DNA from 3 places in the Sphingomonas aerolata genome. Region 2 is predicted to be linked to each of the others. Evidence: predicted binding sites of a transcription regulator. Region 2 holds the regulator's gene; each other region holds the start of a gene.

Region 1 (5,274 bases), 1.8 Mb from region 2:
CGCGGCATAGTCCGCCACCAGCCGTGCCGCATCGCCGTCCGCTACGGGCGCGGGGATCACGCGGTTGCCGAGCGCCTGTTGCTGCGCGGCGAGTGCGGTTTCGATGTTGCGGCGGGCCTGGTCGGTCCAGTCGCCATTGGGTTCGAACATCCCGCCGGTCGAGCGCGCGCCGACGCGGATGCTCGGGCGGATCAGGAGGATGGTCCTGCCGCTGCCGGCGGGCAGGGTGAAGCCGGTCTTCTGCGCGCTTTTCTGGCGGGCGGCGGCGGGTGGCGCTGGCGTGAGGGCCAGCAGCATGATCGCCAGACGCGTCGCGAGCCTTGTCCCCATCGACGCCCCCCAGCGCGCTGTCCCGGTGACCGGGCTAGGCCGCGCGCACGGGGGCGACAAGCCGCAGACCGGCCCGCTTTGGACCTAGCCCGCGCGCGCACGAAAAAGCCTGTCGCGCTAGCGGCGCGACAGGCTGTTCGATCAGGCGGCGGGCGGGCCCGCCACGGTGATGGGTCGGGGGCTTACTGGCAGGCGAGGCACTCGTCATAATCCTTCGACTCGACGTCGATTTGACGCAGGTCGATGGTGTTGTCCGCCTCGACCCCGCCCGCAAAGCCGGCGCGCTGCACCGACTTGGAGCGGAGATAGTAGAGCGACTTGATGCCGAGCTCCCAGGCGCGGAAGTGGAGCATCAGCAGATCCCACTTCTCGACGTCCGCGGGGATGAACAGGTTCAGCGACTGCGCCTGGTCGATGTACGGCGTGCGGTCCGCGGCGAGTTCAAGCAGCCAGCGCTGGTCGATCTCGAAGCTGGTCTTGTAGCAGTCCTTTTCCTCGGTCGAGAGGAAGTCGAGATGCTGGACCGAACCGCCCTGTTCGAGGATCGAATTCCACACCGCGTCCGAGTTCTTCGACTTTTCGGCGAGCATCTTCTCGAGATACGGGTTCTTGATCGAGAAGCTGCCCGAGAGCGTCTTGTGCGTGTAGATGTTCGCCGGGATCGGCTCGATGCACGCCGACGTGCCGCCGCAGATGATGCTGATCGACGCGGTCGGCGCAATCGCCATCTTGCAGCTGAACCGCTCCATCGCGCCGACATCGGCGGCGTCGGGGCAGGGCCCGCGCTCGATCGCGAGCTGCATCGAGGCTTCGTTGGCCTGCGCGTTGATGTGCTTGAACATCCGCAGGTTCCACGACTTGGCCATCGCGCCTTCGAACGGGATGCCACGTGCTTGAAGGAAGCTGTGGAAGCCCATGACGCCAAGGCCGACCGAACGCTCGCGGCCCGCCGAATAGGCGGCGCGTTCCATGCCGGGCTCATGGCGGTCGATATAGTCCTGCAGCACGTTGTCGAGGAAGCGCATGACGTCCTCGATCAGGCCCTTCTCGTCCTTCCACTGATCCCAGGTTTCGAGGTTCAGCGACGACAGGCAGCAGACCGCGGTCCGCTCGTTGCCGAGGTGATCCTTGCCGGTCGGCAGCGTGATTTCCGAGCACAGGTTCGAGGTCGAGACCTTGAGGCCGAGCTCGCGGTGATGCTTGGGCATCGCCTTGTTCACGTGATCGGCAAAGACGATGTAGGGCTCGCCGGTCTGGAGACGCGTCTCGACGAGCTTCTGGAACAGCGAGCGCGCGTCGACCGTGGCGCGGATCGCCTGATCCTTCGGCGAGCGGAGGTGCCATTCCTCGCCGTTGCGCACCGCCTCCATGAAGGCGTCGGTGATCAGCACGCCGTGGTGGAGGTTCAGCGCCTTGCGGTTGAAATCGCCCGAGGGTTTGCGGATCTCGAGGAATTCCTCGATCTCGGGATGCGAGACGTCGAGATAGACGGCGGCCGAGCCACGGCGCAGCGAGCCCTGCGAGATGGCGAGGGTGAGCGAATCCATGACGCGGACGAACGGGATGATGCCGCTGGTCTTGCCGTTGAGGCCGACCGGCTCGCCGATGCCGCGGACATTGCCCCAATAGGTGCCGATGCCGCCGCCGCGCGAGGCGAGCCAGACATTCTCGTTCCAGGTGTCGACGATGCCGCCGAGGCTGTCGGGGACCGAGTTGAGATAGCAGGAGATCGGCAGGCCGCGACCGGTGCCGCCGTTCGAGAGAACGGGGGTGGCGGGCATGAACCAGAGCTTCGAGATCGCGTCGTAGAGGCGCTGCGCGTGGCCGGCGTCATCGGCGTACGCAGACGCGACGCGGACGAACAGATCCTGATAGCTCTCGCCCGGGAGCAGATAGCGGTCCTTCAGCGTCTCCTTGCCGAATTCGGTCAGCAGCGCGTCGCGGCTGTGATCGACCTCGACCGGGTAAATCTGCGCGCGCACGGAATGGCTGTCCTGCGCCTGACGCGGCGCCTTGGGGGCCTCTGCTGCGGGCGTGTCGAGGGTCTGTTCGATGGTGTCGGTCGTCATGTCGCTATCCCGGCTGCTGTCTCTGAAATCCAAAAGACCGCTCCTAAAATTCTGTAATCGTTCGAATCGGGAGCATATCCCATGCTATCATCGGGCAGATCAAAAGCAGAACAAAAACTGATCGGCAGCGCGTGGTCACGCCTGTCGACAACCAGGGTGGCAGCCCGAGGGGCGCACCATGTTCTACCAGAGATAGGGCCTGCCGCTGTAAGTAGCCCCCAGATACTGTGCCAATCCCGCAGCGGGTGCAAGCCGCTAGTTGGCCCGTTGCGGCCCTGCCCGGGGTCGATGGGGGTATCCCGACGCGGCGGCGGCGGCGCGACGCGTGGATCTGCGCCGGGTTCGCGATACGCAAGCGGATTTCGCGCCTTTCGAAATATTTTCGAGCGAGCCGCGCGCGCCCGCGGTCAGCCCGCGCGGCGCATCCCGCGGACCAGCGGCGGGGGGCCGAGCCGTTCGATATCGACCGGATGGTCGAAGGCGAGCCCGGCGCGGCCATCGCGCAGCCAGCGAATCTGCGCGCCGATCATCTGCCCATCGACGAGCTCGATCGAGACGCCGGCGCGGGTCGGATCGCCGCGGACCATCAGCCCCTCGACCATCGCGCCGCTGGTCGAGATGTCGCGGACGCGGACATCGACGAGCGTATCCTCGACCAGCAGCCGTGCGGAGCGCAGCATCCGCACGCGCGGCGCGCGGCTGGTCTTGAACCCGGCGGCGGTCGCCACCCCCGCGGCGGTGGAAAGCTGTTCCATCACCACTTCGTTGAGGACCGGGCGGCCATAGACATAGCCCTGGATATGGCTGCAGCCGAGATCGCGGACGAGCGCGATCTCGTCCTGAAGCTCGACGCCTTCCGCCGTCGTCTCCATGCCGAGCGTGTCGGCGAGCATGACGATCGCCTTGATGATCGCGGCGTTGCGATTGCCCGGTTCGGCCGCGCCCTTCACGAACGACTGGTCGATCTTGATCTTGTCGAACGGCGCGGTGCGTAAGTAGCCGAGCGACGAATAGCCGGTGCCGAAATCGTCGAGCGCGAGCCGGACGCCGATCCCTTTCAGCGCCTTGAACATCTGGTCCGAGGACGCGCTCTCGTCGAGGAAGACGCCCTCGGTAATCTCGAGTTCGAGCCGGTTGGCGGGCAGCCCGGACTGGGCGAGCGCGCTGGTGACGAGGGCTGGCAGTGCGGGATTGGCGAACTGGATCGGCGAGACGTTGACCGCGACGCGGACGTCGGCGGGCCAGCGCGCGGCGGCGTTGCACGCGGTGCGCAGGACCCAGGTGCCGATCGCCTCGATCAGCCCGCATTCCTCGGCGATCGGAATGAAGTCGGCGGGCGACACGGGGCCGCGCGTCGGGTGGTTCCAGCGGATCAGCGCCTCATAGCCGACGATCCGCGTCGATTTCGTGCTGACGACGGGCTGGTAGCAGAGGTGGAACGCGCCCTCGGTCACCGCGATGCGCAGATCGTCCTCGAGCTGCTTGCGCGATTTCGCCCCCGCCAGCATGTCGTCCGAATAGAAGCGGTGGACGCCGCGGCCATCGGCCTTGGCCGCATAGAGCGCGAGATCGGCGTTGCGGATCAGCGTCTCCGAATCCTTGCCGTGCTGCGGGGTGATCGCGATGCCGATCGAACAGCCGATCGAGACCGACGCGCCGCTGATGAAATAGGGTTGCGACAGCGCGAGGATGAGCTCGCGCGACAGGGTGCTGAGCGTGTCGCGGTTGTCGACACCGGGGAGCACGACCTGGAACTCGTCGCCGCCGAGCCGGCCGACGAGCCCTGCGTCACCGACCACGCGCGTGAGCCGCTGCGCGACCTGCTTGAGCAGCAGGTCGCCCGCCTGGTGGCCGAGCGTGTCGTTGACCGCCTTGAACCGGTCGAGATCCATCAGGAAGAGCGCGGTCGGGCGGTAGGGCCCGGCCTGCTGCGCGAGCGTCTTGTCAAGCGAGAGCCGCATCCGCTGGCGGTTGGCGAGCCCGGTCAGCCCGTCGAACAGCGCGAGGCGGTTGATCTCGGCATCGGCCTTGCGCTTTTCGGTGAGGTCGAAGCCGGTGCCGATAAAGCCCTGGAAGCGGCCGATCTCGTCGATCACCGGGCGGCCCGACATCGACCACCAGCGCTCGGGCGCGGGGTCGGCGGCGGCGCAGACCGAATAGTCCGAGAAGGAGGTGCGCGACGACAAATGGAAGGCGAGCGTGCGTTCGGTGCCGGGCGCCTCGCTGTCCATGCGGAACAGGTCGGTGAGGATGCAGCCGACCAGCCCGGACGATGGGTCGCACCCCTCCTCCGGATCCGACGGTGGCGGGAGCGCGTGCGCCATCTTGGGCGAGATATAGGTGATGCGGCCGCGCCGGTCGGCTTCCCAGAACCAGCCGGGGCCGTAATTCTCGAACTCCGCCATCAGCTTCATCGCGAGCCGGCCCTCGCTCGACTGGTCCGCATGATCGAGCGCGAGCGCATAGTCGATCCGCGCCATCCGGTAGGCGACCGCGGCAAAGCCGGCAAAGGCGGCGATCGCAACGACCGGCGCGATCCCCACGCCCGACAGCAAGGTCAGCATCAGCGCCAGGCCGATGCCGAACCCCAGGGTCGCGGCGCGCACGGCGTAAAGCGTGATCGCGGTCACGCTGATCGCACCGACGATCGCAACCAGCCCGGCGAGCTCGATCGGCCCGCCCGGCAGCTCGACGGTGACCCAGAGCAAGGACAGGAGCGCGGCGGACAGCCCGGCGGCGCAGGTCGCGAGCACCGCATTGCGGCGATGGATCGGCCATTCGCGCAGCGTCTTGCTGCGCACCGTTGCAAAGGCCGCGCCGGACAGCAGGGCGATCACCCCCGCATGCACCGCCACCGCCGCGATCAGCGCCGGCC
Region 2 (5,274 bases):
GCGACCATCCCCTGGATCAAGGCAAGAGCGACCATGACGCTGGCAGGTCTCCTGGCTCGCGGGTCGAAGCTCGATGCACGCCTTCCCAGGTCCCGTGACCCAGTGGCTGCCCCCGCATCGGGGGCCTGTGCGTCTCGCTCACCGCTTACAGTTGCAGGGACAGCCGCGGCATTGGGAGGCAAAGCTCCCGCACCGCATTCCCATTCAAGCCCCGAAGGGCACCGGCGCGATCTGTTGAGGTTCGGTAGAACCAAACCTCGGGGTTGGGTTTAGAGGAGTTTCGTGACTGTGCCAATGCACCTGACCTCCGTCATTCTGACGAAAGTCAGGATCCAGGGCCACGCATGATCCGGTGATTGGCTCTGGGCGCCGGGTCGAGCCGGGGATGACGACGCTGCTCGTTACCCCCGCACCACCTCGATCTCGTCGAACCGCTTCCACCGGTAGATCGCGAAACTCAGCACCCAGCACGCCACGAACAGCGCGATGATCGCAAAGCCCAGCCCGTTGAAATTCTCGCCCAGCGCCGAAGCAACGTCCCACACGCCCCCGCTCAGGCCGAGCTTCGACGCCAGCAGCGCGAGCGTCTCGATCCCGCCGATCGCGATCGCGACGATCGCCGAGATCAGCGTGATCGTGATGTTGTAATAGAGCTTGCGGATCGGCTTCACGAACGCCCATTCATACGCGCCGAGCATCACCACCCCGTCGGCACTGTCGACCAGTGCCATGCCCGTCGCGAACAGCACCGGCAGCACCAGCACCGTGCCGATCGACAGCCCGTCCGCCGCCTGGCTTGCAGACAGGCCGAGGATCGCGACTTCGGTCCCGGTGTCGAACCCCAGCCCGAACAGGAACCCGAGCGGCGCCATGTGCCAGCTGCGCGTGACCAGCCGGAACATCGGCCGGAACAGCCGCGCGAGCAGCCCGCGATTGCCGAGAAGCAGGTCGAGATCCTCCTCGACATAGCGCCCCCCGCCGCGGACATGGCCGAAGGTCCGCCACACCGATCGCAGGATGATCAGGTTCATCGCCGCGATCGTGAACAGGAACAGCGCGGAGATCAGTGTCGCGATCACCCCGCCCGCCTGCTTGAACGCCTCGAACTGCGCCAGCGCACTCGCGGTCAGCGCGATCGCGACCGCGGCGATCAGGACGATCCCCGAATGGCCGACCGCGAACCAGAAGCCGACCCCGATCGGCCGCTGCCCGTCCTGCATCAGCTTGCGCGTCACGTTGTCGATCGCCGCGATATGATCGGCGTCGACCGCATGGCGCAGCCCCAGCCCCCAGGCGAGCATCGCGGTGCCCAGCATCAATGGCTGCGTTTGGAACAGCGCGAACGCCCATCCCCAGGCGGCGATATTGGCCGCCACCAGCATCGCGAACATCCAGCCGATCCGGTGTCGCGTCGAACGACCGGCGGTCCGCCCGGTCATGATCTTGGTCATTGGCACATCCCCGGCGTCCGACGAGGACGGGGGCCTGCCGCGAACGACCGGGACGCGCGCCGACCGGACGCCCTGAGCGGCCGGCATGCGTCGCCGATGCGGCCCCCGCCGCATGGTCGTCGCTCAGACGGCGTTCACCGTGCCTCGGCCACCCCCTGGACCGGGACAAGAGCGACCAGACGCCGGCAGGTCTCCTGGCTCACGGGTCAAGGCTCGACGCACACCTTCCCAGGCCATCGGCCCAGTGGCTGCCCCCGTCGCAGGGGGCGCGTGCGTGTCGCTCGCCGCTTACAGTTGCAGGGACAGCTGCGGTCTTGGGGCAAACCCCGCACCGCATTCCCATTCAAGCCCCGAGGGGCACCGACGCGATCTGTGCGGATCCGGCTTGCGTCGGACCTGCGCCACAGGGCTAGCGCGTTTTGCCTGCGCTGACGACAGGATTTGCGCGCGACGCAACGCAGGGCATGTCGTCCCATCTCACCGCAACGTCTGCCTTACCTCGTACGTTGATCGCATAACCGACCGGTGTCCTGCCGGTCGCGGCGTTGCCCGCTTTCCGCCCCGCGGCATTCGTGCGAGCAGCGCAGACCTTCATCGCCCCGCTGAACGGAGCCCGCATGCGCCCTCTCGTCCCCGTCGCCGAAGCCCAGTCCCGCCTCTTCGCCATGGCATCGCGCGTGCCGGCCGAAACCGTGCCGCTGCGCTCCGCGATGGGTCGCTGGGCGGCGGAGGACATTCTCGCCCGCCGCACCCAGCCTGCGACCGACCTTTCGGCGATGGACGGCTATGCGATCCGCTACGCCGATCTACCCGGGCCGTGGACGGTCATCGGCGAGAGCGCGGCCGGCCGCCCCTTCGCCGGCACGCTCGCCCCGGGCGAGGCGACGCGCATCTTCACCGGCGCGGCGATGCCGCCCGGCGCTGATACCGTCCTTGTTCAGGAAGAGGCCGCGCGCGACGGCGACCGGCTGATGCTCGACGGCGAAGGCCCCGCCTTTGAAGGCCGCAACACACGCCGCAAGGGGCTCGACTTCGCGACCGGCACGCGGCTGATCGCGGCCGGCGATCGGCTGACGCCCGCGCGCATCGCGGTCGCTGCGACCGGCGGACACGGCACGCTGTCGGTCGGCCGCCGGCTGCGCGTCGCGGTCGCCGCGACGGGGGACGAGCTCGTTCCGCCCGGCTCGACCAGCGACCCCGTCCCGCTACCGGAATCAAACGGCATCATGCTCGCCGCGATGCTCGCCGACCTGCCCGTCGACATTATCGATCTCGGAATCCTCCCCGACCGGCTCGACACGCTGCGTGACGCCTTTGCCGGGGTCGACGCCGATCTGCTGGTAACCACGGGGGGCGCGTCGGTCGGCGATCACGACCTCGTCCGCCCCGCGATCGAGGCGGCCGGCGGGGCAATCGACTTCTGGCGGATCGCGCTGCGCCCGGGCAAGCCGATGATGGCGGGTACGCTTGGCCGGACGATGCTGCTCGGCCTGCCGGGCAATCCCGTCTCCGCCTTCGTCACCGCGATCCTGTTCGTCCGCCCCGTGGTCGCGCACATGCTCGGCGCGCGCGATCCCCTGCCGCAGACGACGCATGCGCTGCTCGGCGAGGATCTTCCGCCCAACCAGTCGCGGACCGACTATATGCGCGCCGAACTGCGCAAGGGTCGCGCCTATGCCTCGACCATCCAGGACAGCTCGATGCTGCTGACGCTCGCCCGTTCGTCCTGCCTGATCATCCGCGACGGCGACGCGCCGGCGGCAAGGGCGGGCGACTCGGCGGAAATCCTCGTCATCGCGTGACGTCACCGCTTGACGAAGCTGCAAGTGTTCCATAGAAGTTCCTCGTCTGTTCCGGACGGAGAACCGTTATGCTCACGCGCAAGCAGCACGAGCTTGTCTGCTTCATCAATGACCGCCTCGCCGAGACGGGCGTGTCGCCCTCGTTCGAGGAGATGAAGGACGCGCTCGACCTGAAATCGAAATCGGGCGTGCACCGTCTGATCAGCGCGCTTGAGGAGCGCAACTTCATCCGACGCCTGCCCAACCGTGCGCGCGCGCTCGAAGTGCTGCGGATGCCCGAGCGTCCCGAGTCTGCAACAGGGCAGATGGCGGCGAAGTCGGGGCCGAAGGTGGCGGCATCGGCCGACACCGTATCTGCGCCGAACACGGCCAGCGCCACGCCCGCGTCGCCCGATCGCATCGCGGCGAACGACGTCGTCGAGATCCCGCTGCACGGCCGGATCGCCGCCGGCGTCCCAATCGAAGCCTTTGAAGGCAGTTCGATGCTCGCCGTCCCGGCCGCTTTGCTTGGCACTGGCGAGCATTATGCGCTGGAGGTTTCGGGGGACTCGATGGTCGAAGCCGGCATCCTTGACGGCGATTATGCGCTGATCCGCCGTACCGAGATCGCACGCGACGGCGAGATCGTCGTCGCGCTGATCGAGGACAGCGAAGCGACGCTGAAATATTTCCGCCGCGAGGGCGCAATGGTCCGGCTCGACCCGGCCAACCGCGCCTATGACCCCCAGCGTTATGCGCCCGCACAGGTCCGGGTTCAGGGCAAGCTGTCGGGTATCCTGCGCCGCTACGACTGACGAATGCCGGGTGGCGCTGGCGGTCATCACCGCCACGCAACCGGCAGTGGCGTTCGTGACCAACGGCCCCAGGCACCATCGTCCGCGTTTCGGAATTGCGGCCCTCCCAATCGGAGGCCCCACCTTCGCAGTATCATGACCCGACATACCCAGTCGCGACCTATCGCTCTGACCACCCCCGAGCCGGCACCCGAAACCGGACCGACGCCGCCCCCCCGGCCAGCCCATGCTGATCGCCCGCCGCCCCGAACCGTCGCATTGGCCGCGCCAGCGTCGGCGGATCGCGCCACGGGTGCCGATCTCCCGGATTGAGCACCGTCACCATCCGCCCCGTGGTCAGCGTCAACGCGATCCCCCCGGTCCGCTCAAGCACCGATCGATCGAGCTTCAGCCATCGCGGCGTACAACCACGCGGCAGCCCGCGCTCGCTGATGACGATGTCCGCGCGCCGGCAGGCGGCAACCATCTCCGCGATCGGCACCCGGTAAACGCTCCGCGTCGCCAGCACGCGCCAGGCTCGGCCGCGGGCGACAACATCGGTCAGGCACAGGTCGCGGCTGCACCGCGCATCGGGCTGATCCGCGAGCAGCAGCGGCTCACCGTCGACCCCACCATTCTCCGCCAGCGTATCGCGGACATAGTCACCCGCCCGATCGCGGAGCAGCGCGAGCCCGGCGGCGGTCCGGACCGCGACGTGGCGACCATCGCCCGTCACAAGGATATCGGGTGACGGCGTCGTCAGCGCCCAGATCGCGCCGACCGCCAAGGGCAGGATTCCGATCCGTCGCCACCGCGTCCGCCACAGCGCGATCCACACACCGCCGCCGACCATCAAGGCAAACGCCCCGTCGGGAACCGCCGGCAACGCGCGGACCGCGCCCGGTGCATGCGCCACACCGCGCGCGAGCCACAGCAGCGCGTCGAGCGCATGCTGCACCAGCCACCAGGCGGGCGCGCCAATCCCGATCGTGTCGAGCAGCAGCGCCAGCGCCTCGAACGGCATCACGACGAACGTGGTCAGCGGGATCGCGACGATGTTGGCGACCGCGCCGTACAGCCCGGCCTTGTGGAAATGATAGACCGCGATCGGCATCAGCGCCGCCTCGACGACGAGCCCGGTCAGCAACAGCGACCCCACGCCGCGCAACAGGCGCCTGCCGCGGCCCTCGTCATGCGGCGCGAACGTGGCACGGACGACGGGATGCTCGTGCAGTGCGATAATCGCGG
Region 3 (5,274 bases), 2.0 Mb from region 2:
AACTGGGCCCCGGCCTGCGCCGGGGAAGTAAGAGAGAAGCGACAATGGCTGACTATGACTATGACGTCCTCGTAATCGGCGCAGGCCCCGGCGGCTACGTCGCCGCGATCCGCGCCGCACAGCTCGGGCTGCGCACCGCCTGCGCCGAGAGCCGCGACACGCTTGGCGGCACCTGCCTCAACGTCGGCTGCATCCCGTCCAAGGCGCTGCTCCACGCGTCCGAGATCTACGAGGAGGCCAAGAGCGGCCACCTCACCAAGTTCGGCATCGATTTCCAGGGCGTCTCGCTCAACCTCGAACAGATGCACGCCGAGAAGGCCAAGGCCGTCAAGGAACTGACCGGCGGCGTCGAATTCCTGTTTAAGAAGAACAAGGTGACCTGGCTCAAGGGCAAGGCCGCGTTCCAGGACGCGCACACCGTCGACGTCAACGGCCAGACGGTCACCGCGAAGAACATCGTCATCGCCACCGGCTCGAGCGTCATGCCGCTCCCCGGCGTCGCGGTCGACCAGACCACGGTCGTCGACTCGACCGGCGCGCTCGCGCTCCCCAAGGTGCCCGAGCACATGGTCGTCATCGGCGGCGGCGTGATCGGTCTCGAGCTCGGCAGCGTCTGGCGTCGCCTCGGCGCGAAGGTGACCGTCGTCGAATTCGTCGACCAGATCCTCCCCGGCTTCGACGGCGAAGTCCGCCGTGAGAGCGCCAAGCTCTTCAAGAAGCAGGGCATGGAGCTGAAGCTCTCGACCAAGGTCACCGGTGTGACCGTCGACAACGGTGTCGCGACCGTCACCGTCGAGCCCGCTGCCGGCGGTGCGTCCGAGACGATGACCGCCGACGCAGTGCTCGTCTCGATCGGCCGCAAGGCGAACGTCGACGGCCTCAATCTCGAAGCCATCGGCCTCGAGCTTAACAAGCGCGGCCAGATCGAGACCGACCACAGCTTCAAAACGAAGGTCGACGGCGTGTGGGCGATCGGCGACTGCGTCCCCGGCCTGATGCTCGCGCACAAGGCGGAGGACGAGGGCGTCGCGGTGGCCGAGAACATCGCCGGCCAGACCGGCATCGTCAACGAGGACGTCATCCCGTCCGTCGTCTACACGATGCCCGAAATCGCCGGCGTCGGCCTCACCGAGGAAGCCGCGAAGGACATGACCGAAATCAAGGTCGGCAAGTTCCCCTTCGCCGCCAACAGCCGCGCCAAGACCAACCGCGACACCGACGGCTTCGTCAAGGTCATCGCCGACGCCAAGACCGACCGCGTGCTGGGCGTCTGGATCGTCTCGAGCCTCGCCGGCACGCTGATCGCCGAAGCCGCCATCGCGATGGAATTCGGCGCGACCAGCGAAGACATCGCCTACACCTGCCACGCGCATCCGACGCATGCCGAGGCGCTGAAGGAAGCGGCGATGGCCGTACAGGGCAAGCCGATTCACATCTGAGTCGGACCGCGCGACGGCCGTAGCGAAGCTACGGCCGAGCACCCCGCGGTCAGACCGGCCGGCGGCGCTCCAGCGCCGTCCGACGACAGGGGCTTAGCCCCTGTCCGGCCAAGCCCGCTCAAGCTGCGTTTCGGAAGGGCGTCGGTGGCAATCCCACCGGCGCCCTCTCCACGTCTCCCGAACGCGCGCGAAACGTCCACGCTCTCAAGCCCAAACCCCATGAGCGACCCGCACCCCGCACCCTCCCCCCGCAATCCTCCAGCACGCGCAGCACCCCTGAACCCTATCCGTCATCCCGGCGAAAGCCGGGACCCACGGTTACGGCGGACCCGGCGATCCCGTGCCGCCATCACCCGGCACGCTACCTTGGGTCCCGGCGTCCGCCGGGATGACGGGAAGGGGAGACGCCACAAAATCGCTCCCGCACCCGCAACGGCCCGCATCCAGCGTGAACTCAGTACGCCGCACCCGCAGGCGCTCCCACCCCCCCATCCGTCATCCCGGCGAAAGCCGGGACCCAGAGCCCCAAGCGCACCCGCCCGCGGCCCTGAGTCCCAGTTCGGGCCGAAATGACGACAGGCAGGGGGTTGCCTCGCCCCCCGCCAATCTCCACCAACCGCTCACCCGCACCTCACCGCATCCATCCCTCACCTCGGGTCGAAACTGAGCCAGATCAGTGCAGTTGTTAGCAATCCGTTTACCAGCCGGGCATAGCCACTCGTCTCCACGCCGCGGCGACGCCATCGTCGTGACCGGCCGTGCAAGGAGCCTGCCCGTGCGTGCGTTGATGATCCTGGCGATAGGAACGGCCTGTCTCGCCGGCTGCGCGACTCAGCCCCGGGGCGACAGCGCGGGCAAGGCCCCGGTCGTGGCGGCGGAGCCCGTACCGGCCGCGCCACACTGGACGACGATCGCGACGCCCGACGACCGCGCCCGGCTCGCCGCACTCGGCGACAGCTGGACGCGCGCACGCGCCGCGGTGCCCAGACGCCTCGCGGGCCGGATCGCGGCCGAGGGTGCGCTGCTCGACCCCGCCGCTGCGCTCGACCTGCCCGCGCTGTCGCCCGGTTCCTATCGCTGCCGGCTGGTCCGGCTCGGCGGGCGGGCGGGCTATGCGAGCTTCGCGCCCGATTTCTGCTATGTCGACGGCGACGGCGCCGGGCTGTCCTTCACCAAGCAGACCGGCACGACGCTGCCCGGCGGCTGGCTGCACCCCGACACCGACCGGCGGCAGGTGTTCCTCGGCACCGTCCGCACCACGCCCGCGCAGGTCGCGCCGCCCTATGGCACCAGTCCGGCGCGCGACGTCGCGGGCGTCGTCGAACGCGTCGGGCCGCTGCGCTGGCGCCTCGTGATGACGCGCGCGGGGCAGGGCGCGATCCTCGATCTCTACGAACTGGTCCCGGTGCCGCCTGCGACGCCCGGGACGCCGCGCTGAGCCCAGAATCCTCCCCCTTGCGGGGGAGGATCGGACGCGTCAGCTCTTTGGCGGCTTGGCGAAGTTCGCCGCGAAGCGCTCCAGGCCCGATGCGAACGAGTCGATCACCTTGGCGAATTCGGGCGGCAGCGCAGCAGCGTCGCCCCTGGGCGGTTCCGGCGTCTCGCCCGCGAACGGCCCGCTGGCCGCCGCCGCCGCGCCCGGAGCCTCCGGCGAAGCCTCGGCCGAGGGTTCTGGCGGCTTGGGCGGCTTGGGTGGTTCGGGCGGTGCAGGTGGCGGCGTCGCCCCACGCATATCCTTCGCCGTGATCGCGGTCGCCGCCATCATCAGCCCGGCCGCGATCACCTGGCGTCCCGCGGGCGTGCCCATCTGCCGCGTCAGCGCCGCCGCGATCCCCGCGAACGGCGCCGCGCCGCCATGGTTGCCCGTCTTGGCGGACCAGCGCGCCTCGAAACCCTCGCCTTTCGTCGCGCCCGTCTCGGCCTCGCGCTCCCGCGCCTCGCGTTCGCGACGCTCCTTCTTCTTGCCCATCTCGGTCTCCAGCACTGTATTGTACTAACAATACACTATGTAACTATCGTCGGCACCTTGGACAATGGTTCGGCGTTACCCATCTTTGCGAGCACCCGCCCGGCGCCCTCCCGGGCTTGTCGCGTCCGAACAAATGTGGAACAGACTCTCCTATGCTGACCAAGATTTCCGTACGCGGCGCGCGTGAACACAACCTCAAGGACGTCGACATCGACATCCCCCGCGACACGCTGACGGTGATCACCGGGCTGTCGGGCTCGGGCAAGTCGAGCCTCGCCTTCGACACCATCTACGCCGAGGGCCAGCGCCGCTACGTCGAGAGTCTGTCCGCCTATGCCCGCCAGTTCCTCGAACTGATGCAGAAGCCCGATGTCGACCATATCGAGGGCCTCTCGCCCGCCATCTCGATCGAGCAGAAGACGACGTCACGCAACCCGCGCTCGACCGTCGCGACCGTCACCGAGATCTACGATTACATGCGCCTGCTCTGGGCGCGCGTCGGCATCCCCTATTCCCCCGCGACCGGCGAGCCGATCGCCGCACAGACGGTCAGCCAGATGGTCGACCGCGTCATGGCGCTCCCCGAGGGCACGCGGCTCTATCTGCTCGCCCCCGTCGTCCGCGGCCGCAAGGGCGAGTATCGCAAGGAACTCGCCGAGTGGCAGAAGGCGGGCTTCACCCGCGTCCGCATCGACGGCACGATCCACGACATCGACGAGGCGCCCGCGCTCGACAAGAAGTACAAGCACGACATCGAGGTCGTCGTCGACCGCCTCGTCGTCGGCGGCGAGATCGCCACGCGCCTGGCCGAAAGCTTCGAAACCGCGCTGAAGCTCGCCGAGGGCCTCGCCTATGTCGACCCCGCCGACCCGGTCGAGCCGCACACCCCCAAGTCCGAGATCCTCGGCAGCAACGCCCCCGACGGCCGCATCGTGTTCAGCGAGAAGTTCGCCTGCCCGGTCAGCGGCTTCACCATCTCCGAGATCGAACCGCGCCTCTTCTCGTTCAACGCCCCCCAGGGCGCATGCCCGGCCTGCGACGGCCTCGGCGAGAAACTGCTGTTCGACGAGGACCTCGTCGTCCCCAACCATATGCTCAGCATCAAGAAGGGCGCGGTCGTCCCCTGGGCGAAATCCAACCCGCCCTCGCCCTATTACATGCAGGTCCTCGGCAGCCTCGCGCGCGAATACAAGTTCGACATCGAGACCCCCTGGGGCGAGCTCCCCGAGGAGGTCCAGCGCGTCATCCTGCACGGCTCGAAGGGCAAGCCCGTCACGCTCACCTTCATCGACGGCAAGAAGAAATACGACGTCTCCAAGCCGTTCGAGGGCGTCATCGGCAACCTCAACCGCCGCCTGCTCCAGACCGAGAGCGCGTGGATGCGCGAGGAGCTGAACAAATACCAGTCCGCCGCCCCGTGTGAGGTCTGCGCCGGCGCGCGCCTGAAGCCCGAGGCGCTCGCGGTCAAGATCGCGATGAAGGACATCAGCTACGCGACCCACCTCTCGGTCGTCGACGCGCTCCAGTTCTTCACCGACATGCCGCAGCATCTCGGCGACCAGCAGAACGCGATCGCCGAACGCATCCTGAAGGAAATCGTCGAGCGCCTCGGCTTCCTCAACAATGTCGGCCTCGACTATCTCAACCTCGACCGCACCTCGGGAACCCTAAGCGGCGGCGAGAGCCAGCGCATCCGCCTCGCGTCGCAGATCGGCAGCGGCCTGTCGGGCGTGCTCTACGTTCTCGACGAGCCCAGCATCGGCCTGCACCAGCGCGACAACGACATGCTCCTCAAGACGCTGCGGCGCCTGCGCGATCTTGGCAACACCGTGCTCGTCGTCGAGCATGACGAGGACGCGATCCGCA

What was found. Region 2 encodes LexA, which represses DNA repair genes until DNA is damaged. Its sites were predicted from a motif close to GTTCCNCNCTTGTTCT; they were not measured.
Region 1: the regulator LexA is predicted to act here: its motif matches at 2,496-2,511, upstream of NEF64_RS16345 (ribonucleoside-diphosphate reductase subunit alpha).
Region 3: the regulator LexA is predicted to act here: its motif matches at 3,535-3,550, upstream of uvrA (excinuclease ABC subunit UvrA).

Annotation. Positions count from the first base shown of each region.
Region 1 covers NZ_CP098762.1:3,566,637-3,571,910, reverse strand. The annotation lists gene NEF64_RS16350 (hypothetical protein) at 1-330, opposite strand, end outside; gene NEF64_RS16345 (ribonucleoside-diphosphate reductase subunit alpha) at 513-2,399, opposite strand; gene NEF64_RS16340 (EAL domain-containing protein) at 2,807-5,274, opposite strand, start outside.
Region 2 covers NZ_CP098762.1:1,372,508-1,377,781, reverse strand. The annotation lists cobalamin riboswitch at 25-241, opposite strand; gene NEF64_RS06445 (HoxN/HupN/NixA family nickel/cobalt transporter) at 402-1,439, opposite strand; cobalamin riboswitch at 1,619-1,831, opposite strand; gene NEF64_RS06440 (molybdopterin molybdotransferase MoeA) at 2,069-3,253, shown strand; gene lexA (transcriptional repressor LexA) at 3,322-4,047, shown strand; gene NEF64_RS06430 (ComEC/Rec2 family competence protein) at 4,208-5,274, opposite strand, start outside.
Region 3 covers NZ_CP098762.1:3,405,118-3,410,391, reverse strand. The annotation lists gene lpdA (dihydrolipoyl dehydrogenase) at 45-1,439, shown strand; gene NEF64_RS15625 (DUF4893 domain-containing protein) at 2,215-2,877, shown strand; gene NEF64_RS15620 (hypothetical protein) at 2,917-3,408, opposite strand; gene uvrA (excinuclease ABC subunit UvrA) at 3,561-5,274, shown strand, end outside.